Regions from separate parts of the Quadrisphaera oryzae genome, predicted to be linked through region 3. Evidence: riboswitches for the same ligand, from Rfam matches in the RefSeq annotation. Region 3 holds a riboswitch; each other region holds the start of a gene.
What was found. Region 3 has a riboswitch for S-adenosylmethionine ahead of H7K62_RS03005 (MetQ/NlpA family ABC transporter substrate-binding protein). Riboswitches for the same ligand answer to the same signal wherever they lie in the genome.
Positions count from the first base shown of each region.

Region 1: linked by a shared signal. The riboswitch ahead of H7K62_RS05920 (hypothetical protein) and the one ahead of H7K62_RS03005 (MetQ/NlpA family ABC transporter substrate-binding protein) in region 3 are both predicted to bind S-adenosylmethionine.
Region 2: linked by a shared signal. The riboswitch ahead of H7K62_RS08655 (bifunctional o-acetylhomoserine/o-acetylserine sulfhydrylase) and the one ahead of H7K62_RS03005 (MetQ/NlpA family ABC transporter substrate-binding protein) in region 3 are both predicted to bind S-adenosylmethionine.

Region 1 is NZ_JACNME010000002.1:520,726-524,703, forward strand. It holds gene H7K62_RS05910 (NtaA/DmoA family FMN-dependent monooxygenase) at 1-19, opposite strand, end outside; gene H7K62_RS05915 (LLM class flavin-dependent oxidoreductase) at 16-1,179, opposite strand; gene H7K62_RS05920 (hypothetical protein) at 1,223-2,131, opposite strand; SAM riboswitch class IV at 2,159-2,279, opposite strand; gene H7K62_RS05925 (hypothetical protein) at 2,392-2,850, opposite strand; gene H7K62_RS05930 (SDR family NAD(P)-dependent oxidoreductase) at 3,005-3,700, opposite strand; gene H7K62_RS05935 (STAS domain-containing protein) at 3,904-3,978, shown strand, end outside.
Region 2 is NZ_JACNME010000004.1:11,459-15,436, forward strand. It holds gene H7K62_RS08640 (hypothetical protein) at 1-70, shown strand, start outside; gene H7K62_RS23725 (DUF1232 domain-containing protein) at 67-498, shown strand; gene H7K62_RS08650 (DUF4192 domain-containing protein) at 615-1,820, shown strand; SAM riboswitch class IV at 1,909-2,024, shown strand; gene H7K62_RS08655 (bifunctional o-acetylhomoserine/o-acetylserine sulfhydrylase) at 2,082-3,395, shown strand; gene metX (homoserine O-acetyltransferase MetX) at 3,392-3,978, shown strand, end outside.
Region 3 is NZ_JACNME010000001.1:632,902-636,879, forward strand. It holds gene H7K62_RS03000 (methionine ABC transporter ATP-binding protein) at 1-361, opposite strand, end outside; gene H7K62_RS03005 (MetQ/NlpA family ABC transporter substrate-binding protein) at 364-1,368, opposite strand; SAM riboswitch class IV at 1,484-1,594, opposite strand; gene H7K62_RS03010 (GAF domain-containing protein) at 1,826-2,770, shown strand; gene H7K62_RS23465 (hypothetical protein) at 2,767-3,342, shown strand; gene H7K62_RS03020 (glycosyltransferase family 2 protein) at 3,335-3,978, shown strand, end outside.

The sequences.
Region 1 (3,978 bases), on a different contig from region 3:
GCACCTGGCGCTTGCTCATCTGCTGACCCCCTGGGCGTAGCGGTTGGCGGGACGCGGCAGGCCGAGGCGCTCGCGCAGGGTCGTCCCGGCGTACGCGGTGCGGAAGGCGCCGCGGCGCTGAAGCTCGGGCACGAGCTGGCGGGTGATCGCCCGCAGGTCGTCGGGGAGGACGGCGGGCCGCAGCCGCAGCCCGTCCAGCCCCGCTTCCCGCCACGCCAGGGCCAGGTCGGCGAGCTCGCCGGGCGTTCCCGCGAAGACCAGCGCGTCGCTGGTCTGCGCCAGGGGCGCCCCGGCGGTCCCGTCGAGGCGGGCCAGCCGCTCCGCTGCGGCCCCCGGGCGGGGGTCGAGGACGACGACGACGTCGCCGAGCAGGCGCAGCGGCTGGTCGCCGAGCCCGTCCGGCCAGGCCGGCTGGACCTCGCGCTCGTCGCGGACGGCCGCGACGAGGCGGCGCGCGTCGTCGTGGGGGGTGAGGAAGCCCAGGTCAGCGCAGCGCGCGACGAACCGGTGCGCCACGGGCACGTGGGACAGGGCCGCCACGAGCGGCTGGCCCTGCGGCGGGCGCTGGGTGATGGCCGGGCCGCGCACGGAGAAGTGCGGGCCGGAGAAGTCGATGGGGTGGAGCTTGGCGGCGTCGACGAACCGGCCGGTGGCGACGTCGCGGATCTCGGCGTCGTCCTCCCAGGAGTCCCAGAGGCGGCGGAGCACCTCCACCCAGTCACGGGCCTCGTCGAGGGCGTCGGGCAGGTCGGGAGCGGGGCGGCGGCCGAACTGGGCGGCCTCGTCGGGGCTCAGGGAGACCTGCACGCGCACCCCAGCGCGCCCGCGGGTGGCGTGGTCGAGCGTGGCGACGGCCTTGGACAGGTGGAACGGCTCGGTGTGCGTGGCCGTGGCGCTCGGCACGAGGCCGATGTGCTCGGTGACCAGCGCGAGCCGCGCCGCGAGGAGCACGGCGTCGAGGCGGCCCACCACCACGTCCGTGCGGTCGGCGGACTGCACGCGCAACGCGTCCTCGATGGTCACCAGGTCGAGCAGACCTGCCTCGGCCTCGCGGACGAGGTCGGTCCAGTAGGCCGCGGTGAACAGGTCGCGCGGACGGGCGGTGGGCTCGCGCCAGGCGGCGGGGTGCCACCCCGCGCCGTCCAGCGCGAGGGCGAGGTGCAGGTGCTGCGTGCTCACGCCGTGCTCAGCCCCGGCGGGGGCGGGCTTGTTCCAGCGCCCCTCACGCGGCGGCGGCCGCTGCCGCGGGCTCGCCGAGGCGGTCGCGCAGGTCGGCGCCGCGGTAGGAGCGGCGGAAGGCCCGGCGGCGCTGCAGCTCGGGCACCAGGCCGCGGGTCACGCCCCGGACGTCCCGTGCCGGGTCGACCGGGTGCAGCCGCAGGCCTGCCAGCCCAGCGGCCCGCCAGCCCAGGGCCAGGTCCGCGAGCTGCCCGGGGGTGCCGGCGAAGACGCGCGCGCCCTCGGGTGCGGTGCTCGGCGCCTCCCCGGTCGAGCGCTCCCAGCGCTGCCGGGCGCGGGCGGAGCTGTCGTCGATGACGACGACGAGGTCCCCGAGCAGGTGGCGGGGCGCGCCGGCGCTGCGGGCCGCGGCCACCAGCTGCTGGGCGTCCACCGTGGTGCGCGGCGTCACGAAGCCGAGGTCGGCGGCGTCCGCGGGCAGCGCGCGGTGGTCGCGACCGCCGCGTCCGGGCAGAGCCACGACGGGCAGGCGACTGCCGGCCGGCCAGCTGCGGCGCACCGCCTGCACCCAGCCCTGCTCGTCGGCGGGCACCGGGACCCGCAGGAGCACCCCGGCGCGGCCGGGGGCGGTGGTGTGGAGCTCGTGGACGGCGCGGGCGATGGTCCACGGCTCGGTGCGCCCGGCGTGCACGGTGGGCAGCAGCCCGACGGTGCGCGTGGCCGCGGCCAGCCGGACGGCGGCCAGGACGGCGCCGACCCCGCCGCCGAGGCCGCTGCCAGCCTCGTCGGGAGCGCGGTCCTCGGGCGCGTCGAGGGTGACGAGGTCGAGCAGGCCGACCTCGGCCTCGCGGACGTGGTGGACCAGCTCGGCGGTGGTGGCTGCGGCGGTGCCGGCTGAGGGGAGGCTCGGTCGGGCGCCGTCGAGGGCGAGCGCCAGCTGGATCTGCGACACGGGTGGACCTCTTCCGCCCCGGACGGGGCCTCGCGCTTACCGGCCTCCGCTGGCAGCGGGGTCCGGTCGGGTCGTCACCTGGGGCACCCCGCCGCAGAGCGAGGGTTGCCGGTCAGCTAGCCAGGGCTTGTCGCTGACGCTCATGACCTGTGGGACTGGTGGAACGTGTGGTGCGGGACGAGCGTGACGGATCGGGTGCCGGCCCGTCAAGGGCGGACTCACGGGCCGGCCCGGCAGATCGCGGTGGCGGCCCCCGACCGTCACGCGAGGGTGTTCACGCTCAGGACCGCGGTGAGTTCGTCGTCGAGGCGCTGCCGGTCGCGGTGGGCCCGGTGCTCGTGGCGCGCGTCCTCAGCCCGCGGCCTGGTGGTGAGCTCCACGCTGTCAGCGACGGGCTGGGCGAGGTGCTGCGCGTCCGGCTCTGAGGCCCGCGGGGTGCGCGGGGTGCGCGCCTGTGACGCCGCCTCGGTCTGGCGCTGCTCACGGACCAGAGCCGCCTGGGCCTGCGCCAGCGCACCGCCGGCGAAGTCCACCGCCGCCTGGTCGATCTTCATGACCTGGGCGTCGGCGCGCTGCAGGGCGTCCGTCCGCAGCCGCTCCACGGCCTGCGCGTACGCCTTCTGCGCCCGCTGCACGGCTTGTTCGGCGGGGGTTCCGCTGGCCGCGCCGCCGCGGCCGGGCAGGCGCAGCGACCCGGCCGAGATGGCCTGTGCGCTCATCGCCGTCGGTCCTCCTCGCCGGTGGTCGGTGCGGGAGCGGGCTGCTCCCGTCCGTGATCCGCATCGGCGGCCGACGCCGCCGCTGCGGGCGCCGGCCGGCCGATCACCCGGCCGGACGCACACCACAGTCGTCGTGAGCCCCGGGGGGACGGGCTCAGGAGGAGACGACGCCGCGCACGCGGTGGCCCGTGGCGATCGACTCCCCCGAGATCGCGGCGGTGCGCGGGGAGAGGAGGAAGGTGACGAGGTCGGCGATCTGGTCCGGGCTGGACTCACCGCCGCGACCGGGCTGCACCTCGGCGGCCGGGGTGGGGGTGACGGTGCCGGGGCTGACGGTGTTCACCGTGACGCCCGTGCCGGCGACCGCGTCGGCGAGGTTCTTGGCCACCACGATGAGCGCCGCGTTGCGGACCGCGCCGGTGGTGTTGCCGGTGAGGAAGGCGTTCTGCCCGCTGATGCCCACCACGCGCCCGTAGCCGGCCGCGCGCATCACCGGCAGCGCCGCGGTGGCCAGGCGGAGGAAGACGACGGCCTTCGCGTCGAACGCCTCCAGCACCTGGGCCGGGTCGTCGTTGCGGGAGGCGTCCAGGGTCTGCGCGCTGGGCGCGGCCGTGACCACGAGGCCGTCGAGCCGGCCGTGCCGGGCCAGGACGGCCTCGACGGCAGCGGCCGCCGAGGCGTCGTCGCGGGCGTCGAGGCGCAGGCGGGTGCCGGCGTCGTCGGGGTCGGTGGAGCGGGAGGCGACCACGGCGGTGGCGCCCTCCTCGGTCAGCCGCCGCACCACGGCGGAGCCGATGAGCCCCCGCCCACCGACGACGAGCACGACGCGTCCACGCAGGTCCAGGTCCACGGGTGAAGGCTCAGCCAGGCGACGGCGCCGCGCCAGCCGAGGCGACGGCGCCCTGCACCCGCCGCCCCGCGCGCGCACCCCACCAGGGCCCTCCGGCCCTGTGCCGCCCGTCAACCACTGCCTACGGTCAGTCACATCCCCAGGTCACGGCGTGGTGCACCCCGCGCTGCGACCCCGACGCACTCCGGCAGAGCGGAGCGACCATGACCACCTCGACCCTCGAGGCGTCCGGACCACGCCCGCTGCTGGCGGTGGCGGTGGCGGTCCACCCACCCGCC
Region 2 (3,978 bases), on a different contig from region 3:
GGCCGCCCGCGCCGCGTTCCCGCTGCGCCGCGGCAGCGCGGGCGAGGTCACGGGGGGAGCGGGACGGTGAGCCCGGGCGCGCCGCGAGCGGCGCGCAGCGCTCCCGGCGCCGCACGGGCCCTGTGGTGGGCCGTGCGCCGGGGACGCGCCCGCGGGGGCCCGCGCACCTCGGCGGTCTTCGCCTGCGTGCCGCGGCTCGTCCCGGCCGTGGTCACCGGCCGGTACACCGGGTGCTCGCGGGGGCGCCTGGCGCTCATGGCGGGTGCCGCCCTCTACGTGGCCTCGCCGGTCGACCTGCTGCCGGAGGGCCTGCTGGGCCCGGTGGGCCTCGCCGACGACGCAGCCGTCCTCGCCTGGCTCGCCGGGTCCCTGCTGTCGGAGGGACAGGCGTTCCTGGCGTGGGAGGAGCGGCAGCGCTCGGCCGGGGCGTCCCCGCGCCGCCGGTGGCAGGGGCGGGGCAGCCGCTCGACCGTGGTGCCGGGGGACGTCGTCGGCTGAGGGCGAGGTCCGTCATCGGCCCACAGGCGGGGCTCTGAGGGGTCGAGGCGGCGGTCCGTCCACAGGCGCCCCGCAGGCCTTCTGGTGCCGGGGCCGCGGCCACCAGCGTTGACCCCGTGGAGCAGCCCGGAGCCAGCGTCATCAGGAGCAGCAGCCCGTTCGAGGTGCTGTCCCTCGCCGAGCACACCCTCGGCTTCCGCCCCCGCGAGAGCCTGCTGGTGGTCAGCCTGCGGCCTCCGAGGTGGCGCACCGGGGTGGTGGGGAGGGTGGACGTCGCCGCGGTGGACGAGCCGGAGGTGGTGGACGCGGTGGTCCGCCACGTGGTGGCGGACGGCGCCGGGCGGTGCTTCGTCGCCGTGGTCACCGACGAGGGGTGCGTCCCGCCGGCGGAGAGGGGCACCCGCCGCCGGCTGTCCCTGGTGCCCCCGCTCCGGGGCGGGCCGGAGGTGCCGCGGCCGCGGTCCTGGACCGGTGACGGCCTGCTGCCCCTGCCAGGGGCCGACCGCGCCGCCCACGTGTGCGCTGCCCTCGTCCGCGCCGGTGTGGAGCCCGAGCCGTGGCTGCTCCACCGCGGGCGCCTCTACTCCTACTCCTGCGACCGGGGCTGCTGCCCGGCCGAGGGCCTCCCGCTGGAGCGCCTCGGGGCCACGCAGGTGGCGGCGGAGATGGTCCTCGCCGGGCGCGTGCTCCCCGCCGACCGCGCGGGCTGGGAGCGCGGGCTGCGCACCGCGGTGGCGGCGGCCGGGTCGGGTGGCTCGGGTGGCCCGGACGAGCCGAGCGGTCCCCAGGACGCCGGTGATGCCGCGGTCACCGAGGCGCTGGCCGACCTGGCGTCGCGCGGCAGGCCCGGCAGCAGGGCCCTCCGGCGCACCTGGAGCCGCCTGCTCGCGGACGAGACCGCCGCACCCGGCGCGGGTCTGCGCCTGCCCGCGGCCAGCGCGGCGGAGCTGCTCGACGGCCTGCGGCGCCTGCCCCTGCGCGACCAGCTCCTGGCGACGGCGGTGCCCCAGGCCCTGCCGGACCTGGCGGCGGCCCCCGGGGCCGCTGCGGACCCGGACGCCGCCCTCGCCGTGCTGCAGCAGCTGGCCCGCCGGGCGACCGGTTCCTGGCGCGCCGCGGCCACGGGGTGCGCCGCGTACGTCGCCTGGTGCGCCGGCTCGGCGCCGGCTGCCGGGGTCTGGGCCGAGGCGGCGCTCGAGCTCGACCCCGGGCACTCGCTGTCCGCGCTGGTCCTGCAGGCCGTGAGCATCGGTCTGCCGCCGCCCGGCCGGGAGCGCGGCCGGGAGCGCGGCCGGGAGCGCGGCGCGCCGCTGACGGGGTGACGGGGAGGACCGGCCGGTGGGGTGACAGTGGTGTCCACATGCTGAGACGAGGTGGAGTGCCGCTGCGGCGCTGCCTATCCTCCGATGAGGTCATGAGCGCCAGCGCGAAGCCCCGGCTCGCTGGCCGGCAACCCCCGCCCGCGGTGGGGTGCCCCGGGTGATGACCTGGCCGCTCCCCGACCGGGGCAGCGGCAAGCGCGGGCCACGGGCCCGGCGGGCGCTGGCCCGTCGCGCCCTGGCCCTGAGGTCAGGGGAGTACCTGTGAACGACGGTTGGTCCTTCGAGACGCGGCAGATCCACGCCGGCCAGACGGCCGACAGCGCCACCGGCGCCCGCGCCCTGCCGATCTACTCCACGACGTCCTACGTCTTCGACGACGCGGCGGACGCCGCAGACCTGTTCGCGCTGAAGAAGTTCGGCAACATCTACACGCGGATCATGAACCCCACGACCGACGTGGTGGAACAGCGCGTCAACTCCCTCGAGGGAGGCGTCGGCGCGCTCGCGGTCTCCTCGGGGCAGGCCGCCGAGACCCTGGCGCTGCTCAACGTCGCCGAGGCGGGCGACCACGTGGTGGCCAGTGCCAGCCTCTACGGCGGCACGTACAACCTGCTCAAGCGGAGCCTGCCCAAGCTCGGCGTGCAGGTCACCTTCGTCGAGGACCCTGACGACCTGGAGGCGTGGCGGGCCGCGGCGACGCCGCGCACCAAGGCCTTCTTCGCCGAGACGGTCTCGAACCCCCGCTCGCACGTCCTCGACATCAGGGGCGTCTCCGGCGTCGCGCACGAGGTGGGGGTGCCGCTGGTCGTCGACAACACGGTGGCGACGCCGTACCTGCTGCGTCCGCTGGAGCACGGCGCCGACGTCGTCGTCCACTCGGCCACCAAGTACCTCGGCGGCCACGGCACCGCGATCGCCGGCATCATCGTCGACGGCGGCCGGTTCGACTACGGCCAGGGCGACAGGTTCCCGGGCTTCACCACCCCCGACGACAGCTACAACGGCCTCGTCTTCGCGCGGGACCTGGGCGTCGGCAGCCCGCTGGGCGCCAACCTGTCGTACATCCTCAAGGCGCGCGTGCAGCTGCTGCGCGACCTGGGAGCGTCCCTGGCCCCCTTCAACAGCTTCCTCATCGCCCAGGGCCTGGAGACGCTCAGCCTGCGCATCGAGCGGCACGTGGCCAACGCCACCCGCGTGGCGCAGTGGCTCGAGGAGCGCCCGGAGGTGCTGTCCGTCTCCTACGCCGGCCTGCCCTCCAGCCCCTGGTACCAGCGCGCGCAGGAGCTGCTGCCGCGCGGTGTCGGCGCCGTGGTGGCCTTCGAGATCGACGGCGGTGCCGAGGCCGGCCGCCGCTTCGTGGAGGGGCTGGGCCTGCACAGCCACGTCGCCAACATCGGTGACGTGCGCAGCCTGGTGATCCACCCGGCCTCCACCACCCACAGCCAGCTGGACGCCGAGCAGCAGCGCGCCGCGGGGGTCACCCCCGGCCTGGTGCGCCTGGCGGTGGGCCTGGAAGGGATCGAGGACATCCTCGCCGACCTCGAGGCCGGCTTCACCGCCGCGAAGGGCGCATGAGCGGGGCCGCCCGCGGGGAGGGGCCCGGCGCCACGCGGCCGGGAGCGCGCCCGGCCCGGGCGCAGCTGCCGGTCAGCGGCGGCTGGCGCGAGGGGGACCCGGTCGGCGACCGCCTGTTCGCCGACCTCGGCCCGCTCGCCCTGGAGGCCGGGGGGTCCCTTCCCGCGGTGCGGCTCGCCTACGAGACCTGGGGGCGCCTGGACGCCGACCGCAGCAACGCCGTGCTGGTCTGCCACGCGCTCACGGCCGACAGCCACGTCGTCGGGGCGGCCGGGCCGGGCCACCCGACGCCGGGCTGGTGGTCCGAGCTCGTCGGCCCCGGGCTGGCCATCGACACCGACCGCTGGTTCGTCGTGGCGCCCAACGTGCTCGGCGGCTGCCAGGGCAGCACCGGCCCGTCGTCCGAGGCGCCCGACGGCCGCCCGTGGGGCAGCCGCTTCCCCTACCTGACCATCCGCGACCAGGTGGCCGCCGAGGTCGCCCTGGCGGACGTCCTCGGCGTGCAGCGCTGGGCGGCCGTCGTCGGCGGCTCGATGGGCGGCATGCGCGCCGTCGAGCACGCCGTCACCCACCCCGACCGCGT
Region 3 (3,978 bases):
CGGCCACGGTGCGCGAGCTCAGCAGGTTGAACTGCTGGAAGATCATCCCGATGCCGGCGCGGGCTGCGCGCAGCTCCTTCTCGCCCAGGCGCGTGAGGTCCTGGCCCGCCACGCGCACGCTGCCGGAGGTCGGCTGCTCCAGGGCGTTGACCAGGCGCACGAGCGTGGACTTGCCGGCGCCGGAGTAGCCGATGACGGCGAGCACCTCCCCGCGCGCGACGGTGAGGCTGACGCCGTCGACGGCGGTGACGGTGCTGCCGCCGCGGTCGAAGCGCTTGGTGACGCCCTCGAGCTCGACGAGGGCGTCACCGGAGATCCGGGACCCGGAGGGTGCCGGCGAGGCGGTGGACGAGGCGGACACGGTCAGCCGGCGGCCTTCGCGGCCTTCGCGTCCTGCTCGACCTTGGCGAGGTCGGCCTGGAGGTCGGCCGCGGACTTGTCGACGACGACGGCGCTGGGGTAGTCCTTGGCGAACACGGCCTGGACGGCCGGGTCGTGCCAGAGCTTCGCGAGCGCCAGGTAGGTCTTGTCGTCCTTGTCGGCGGCACGCGTCACGAAGACGTTGACGTAGGGCGCCGCGGCGGCCGAGGCCGGGTCGTCGGCGACGATGATCTGGGCCTGCGTGAGACCGGCCTTGACGGCGTAGTTGTTGTTGACCACGGCGGCGGCGGCGGAGCCGCTCTGGAGCGCTCCGGCGGTCTGGTCGGCGGACACCGGCGTCACCTTGACCTTCGAGCTGGTGATGTCGTCGGTGGTGGAGAACGCCGAGCCGCCGCCCTCGAGCTGCACCAGACCGGCCTGCTGGAGCAGGAGCAGGGCGCGGGCCTCGTTGATGGCGTCGTTGGGGATGGCCACCACGGCGTCGGCGGGCAGGGAGGCCGCGTCCTTGACGGACGTGGAGTACAGCGGCAGCGGGTAGACGGCGGTGGCGCCGATGGGCTCGAGGTCGTCACCGGAGGTGACGTCGTAGTTGGCCAGGTACTGGATGTGCTGGAACTGGTTGAGGTCGGTCTCGCCCTGGACCAGCGCCGGGTTGGGCAGGCTGTAGTCCGAGAAGTTGACCAGGTCCACCGTGACGCCCAGCTGGCTCTTCGCCAGCTCGGTGTAGGTCTTCCAGTACGGCAGGGAGCTGTCGGAGACGCCGATCTTCACCTCGGGCTTGTAGCCCTGGCTGGAGGCGGTGCCGCTGGCGGCGGCAGCGCCGCCGCCACCACCGCTGCGGCTGCCCAGCAGCCACGCGCCGCCGCCGACCACCACGAGGAGCAGGACGACGGCCACGACGACCGCGACCACCGGCACGCTGCGCTTCGGCTTGGGGGGCAGGACGGGGCCGCCGCTGGGCGTGGCGCTGGGGTCGGTGCTGGACATGGTCGCTCCCGGGACTCGTGCGGGGGTGGGTGTCGCGAGCGGGCGCGGCGGGACGGAGGTGGCGGTCAGCGGCGCCGGCACAGCGCGGGCGGTGGCACGACAGCTCCTCGGAGGTGGTCCGCTCTTGCCGTGCAGGGCTGCACGACCGGGTCGTCACCTGGAGCACCCCGCCGCGGAGGAGGGTTGCCGGACAGCCAGCCAGGGCTTGTCGCTGTCACTCGTGACCTGAGGACGACGGTACGAAGGGCGTCCAGCCGCCGTCAAACCGGGGGCTGGTTCTGTGACCTCTCCGTGACCGGCGGCGCAGCGCTGGCAGCGCGAGAAGCCCTCACCCTCACGGGGCCGGCGCGTCATGGGCAGAGCCCTCTCGCCGGCCGCGGCGCCGACCGACACCCCAGGACCGGCACCGCTGCAGCAGGCGCGGCGGTGACCGGTCCAGGACCCCCGGGGAGGGACCATGACCACGCTGGTCGATCACGGCGCCGCGCTGTCGGTGCAGCTGTCGTCTGGGGAGGGCGCCCTGTGGGCGCGCTGCGCGGACTTCACCCTCGGCGGGCTCGCCGCCGACGCCGGGGCCAGCTTCGAGATGTGGGGCGTCGCGCGGGTCGTGGCGGGCGGGTGGACCGCGCTCGCCGGCAGCGGCGACGTCGTCGCGGCGGTGGGCACCGAGCACCCCTGGCAGGACACGCTGTGCGCCTCCCTGCAGCGGGGCCCCGAGGCGGCCCTCGCCGGGGACCTGCGCCGGCGCCGCGACCCCGAGCTGCGCGCCAAGGCCGAGCGCTTGGGCGTGCGCGCCTACGTCGGCGCGCCGCTGCTCGACGGGGGCCGGGTGGTCGGCAGCCTGTGCGGCTGGTCCCGCACGCCCGCCACCGACGACGACGCGCTGCGGGCGCGCGTCACCCGCAACGCCGCCTTCCTCGGCACCACCCTGGGCCGGGAGCTGCACCGCACGGGCCAGGAGCGCGAGCAGGACTGGGCCTCCCGCCCCGCCAGCCGCGACCACCTGACCCGCCTGCCCGACCGCCGCTCGTGGGGGGCGCTCCTGCAGCGCGAGGACGACCGGGCCCGCGGCCTCGCCGAGCCCGCCGCGGTGACCGTGGTGGACGTCGGCACGGTGAGCTCCACCCGGGCGCTGCGGCGCCTCGCGGGCGCGCTGGCCGAGGCCGCGGGGCCCGCCGGGGTGGTGGCCCGCACCGGGGCGCGCCAGTTCGGCGTCCTGTCCACCAGCGCCGGCGAGCAGGGGCCGCTGGCGGTCTCGGCGCGGGTGGTCGAGCAGCTCCGCACCGCCGCCCCGCAGGTGCGGGCCGGCAGCGCGGTCCGCCACGGCCAGGCGGCGCTGGCGGACGTGTGGGTGGCCGCCGAGGACGACCTGCTGTCCGCGCGGCACCGGGACGCCCGGTGAGCACCCCCACCGCGGCCGAGCCCGGTCCGCTGGCGGACCTCGCCCCGGACCCCGACCTCGACCTCGGCCTGGCACGCCCCGCCGTCGCCGTCGCGGCGCTCGCGGCCGTCGCCGCCGTGGTGGGCGGCGGCGGCTGGCTGCGGCTCGCGGAGGCCAGCGCCTCCGCGCTCGTGGCGCGCGCCGTGGGCACCCACGACGTGCAGCGCGTCGGCACGGCCGTGACGTTCGACCTGGACGGCCGCGCCGTCGGCTACAGCATCACCCTGGGCTGCACCGTCGCGTTCCTCCTGGTGCCGTTCCTGCTGGCGGCCGGCGCCGTGCTCACGCTCCAGCGCGCCTCCGCGCCCCGCACGCTGACCGCCCTCGCCGTCGCCGTCGCCGTCGTCGCCCTCACCAACCAGGTGCGGCTGCTGGTCATCCTGACCGGGATCCGCGCGCTCGGGCTGGAGCGCGGCTACTCCGCCACGCACGTGCTGGTCGGCACCACGATCAGCACCGTCGGCGTGGTGAGCGCCGCTCTGCTCTTCCTGGCCCTGGTCACCCGCGGCGCCCGGGGCGTGCGCCGTGGATGACCCCCGCTCCTGGCTCGCGCTCCTCAACACCGCCGCGTTCCTGCTGTGCGTGGCCTTCCTCGCCTACGTCGGGCTCATCACCCACCGCTTCGCGCGGCGGGGCACCCACCTCCCCGCGGCGCGCGCCGACCACGCCTTCCACCTCGTGGTCCCCTGCCTGGACGAGGAGGACGTGGTCACCGGCACCGTCGAGCACCTCGTGACGACCTTCCCCGACGCGGTCGTGTGGTGCGTCGACGACGCCTCCGCCGACGCCACCGGGGAGCTGCTCGCCCAGCTCGCCCGCACCCACCCCCGGGTCCGCGTGGTCACCCGGCGCCTCCCCGAGGCTCGCCAGGGCAAGGGCGCCGCGCTCAACGCCGCGTGGCGCGCCATCGACGCCTCGCTCGGCGCCGGCGCGGACCGGACGCGCGTGGTGGTGGGGGTGGTGGACGCGGATGCCCGCCTCGACCGCTCGTGCCTGGCCACCGTGTGCGGCCCCACGCTCTTCGGTGACCCCTCCGTCTCGGCGGTGCAGGTGCTGGTGCGCGTGGTCGAGGACGTCGACGCGCTGACGAGCACCTGCCCGCTGCGCCTGGTGACCGCCCGCGCGCCCGGCGACGACCCGCTGCTGGTGCAGCTGCAGGACCTGGAGTT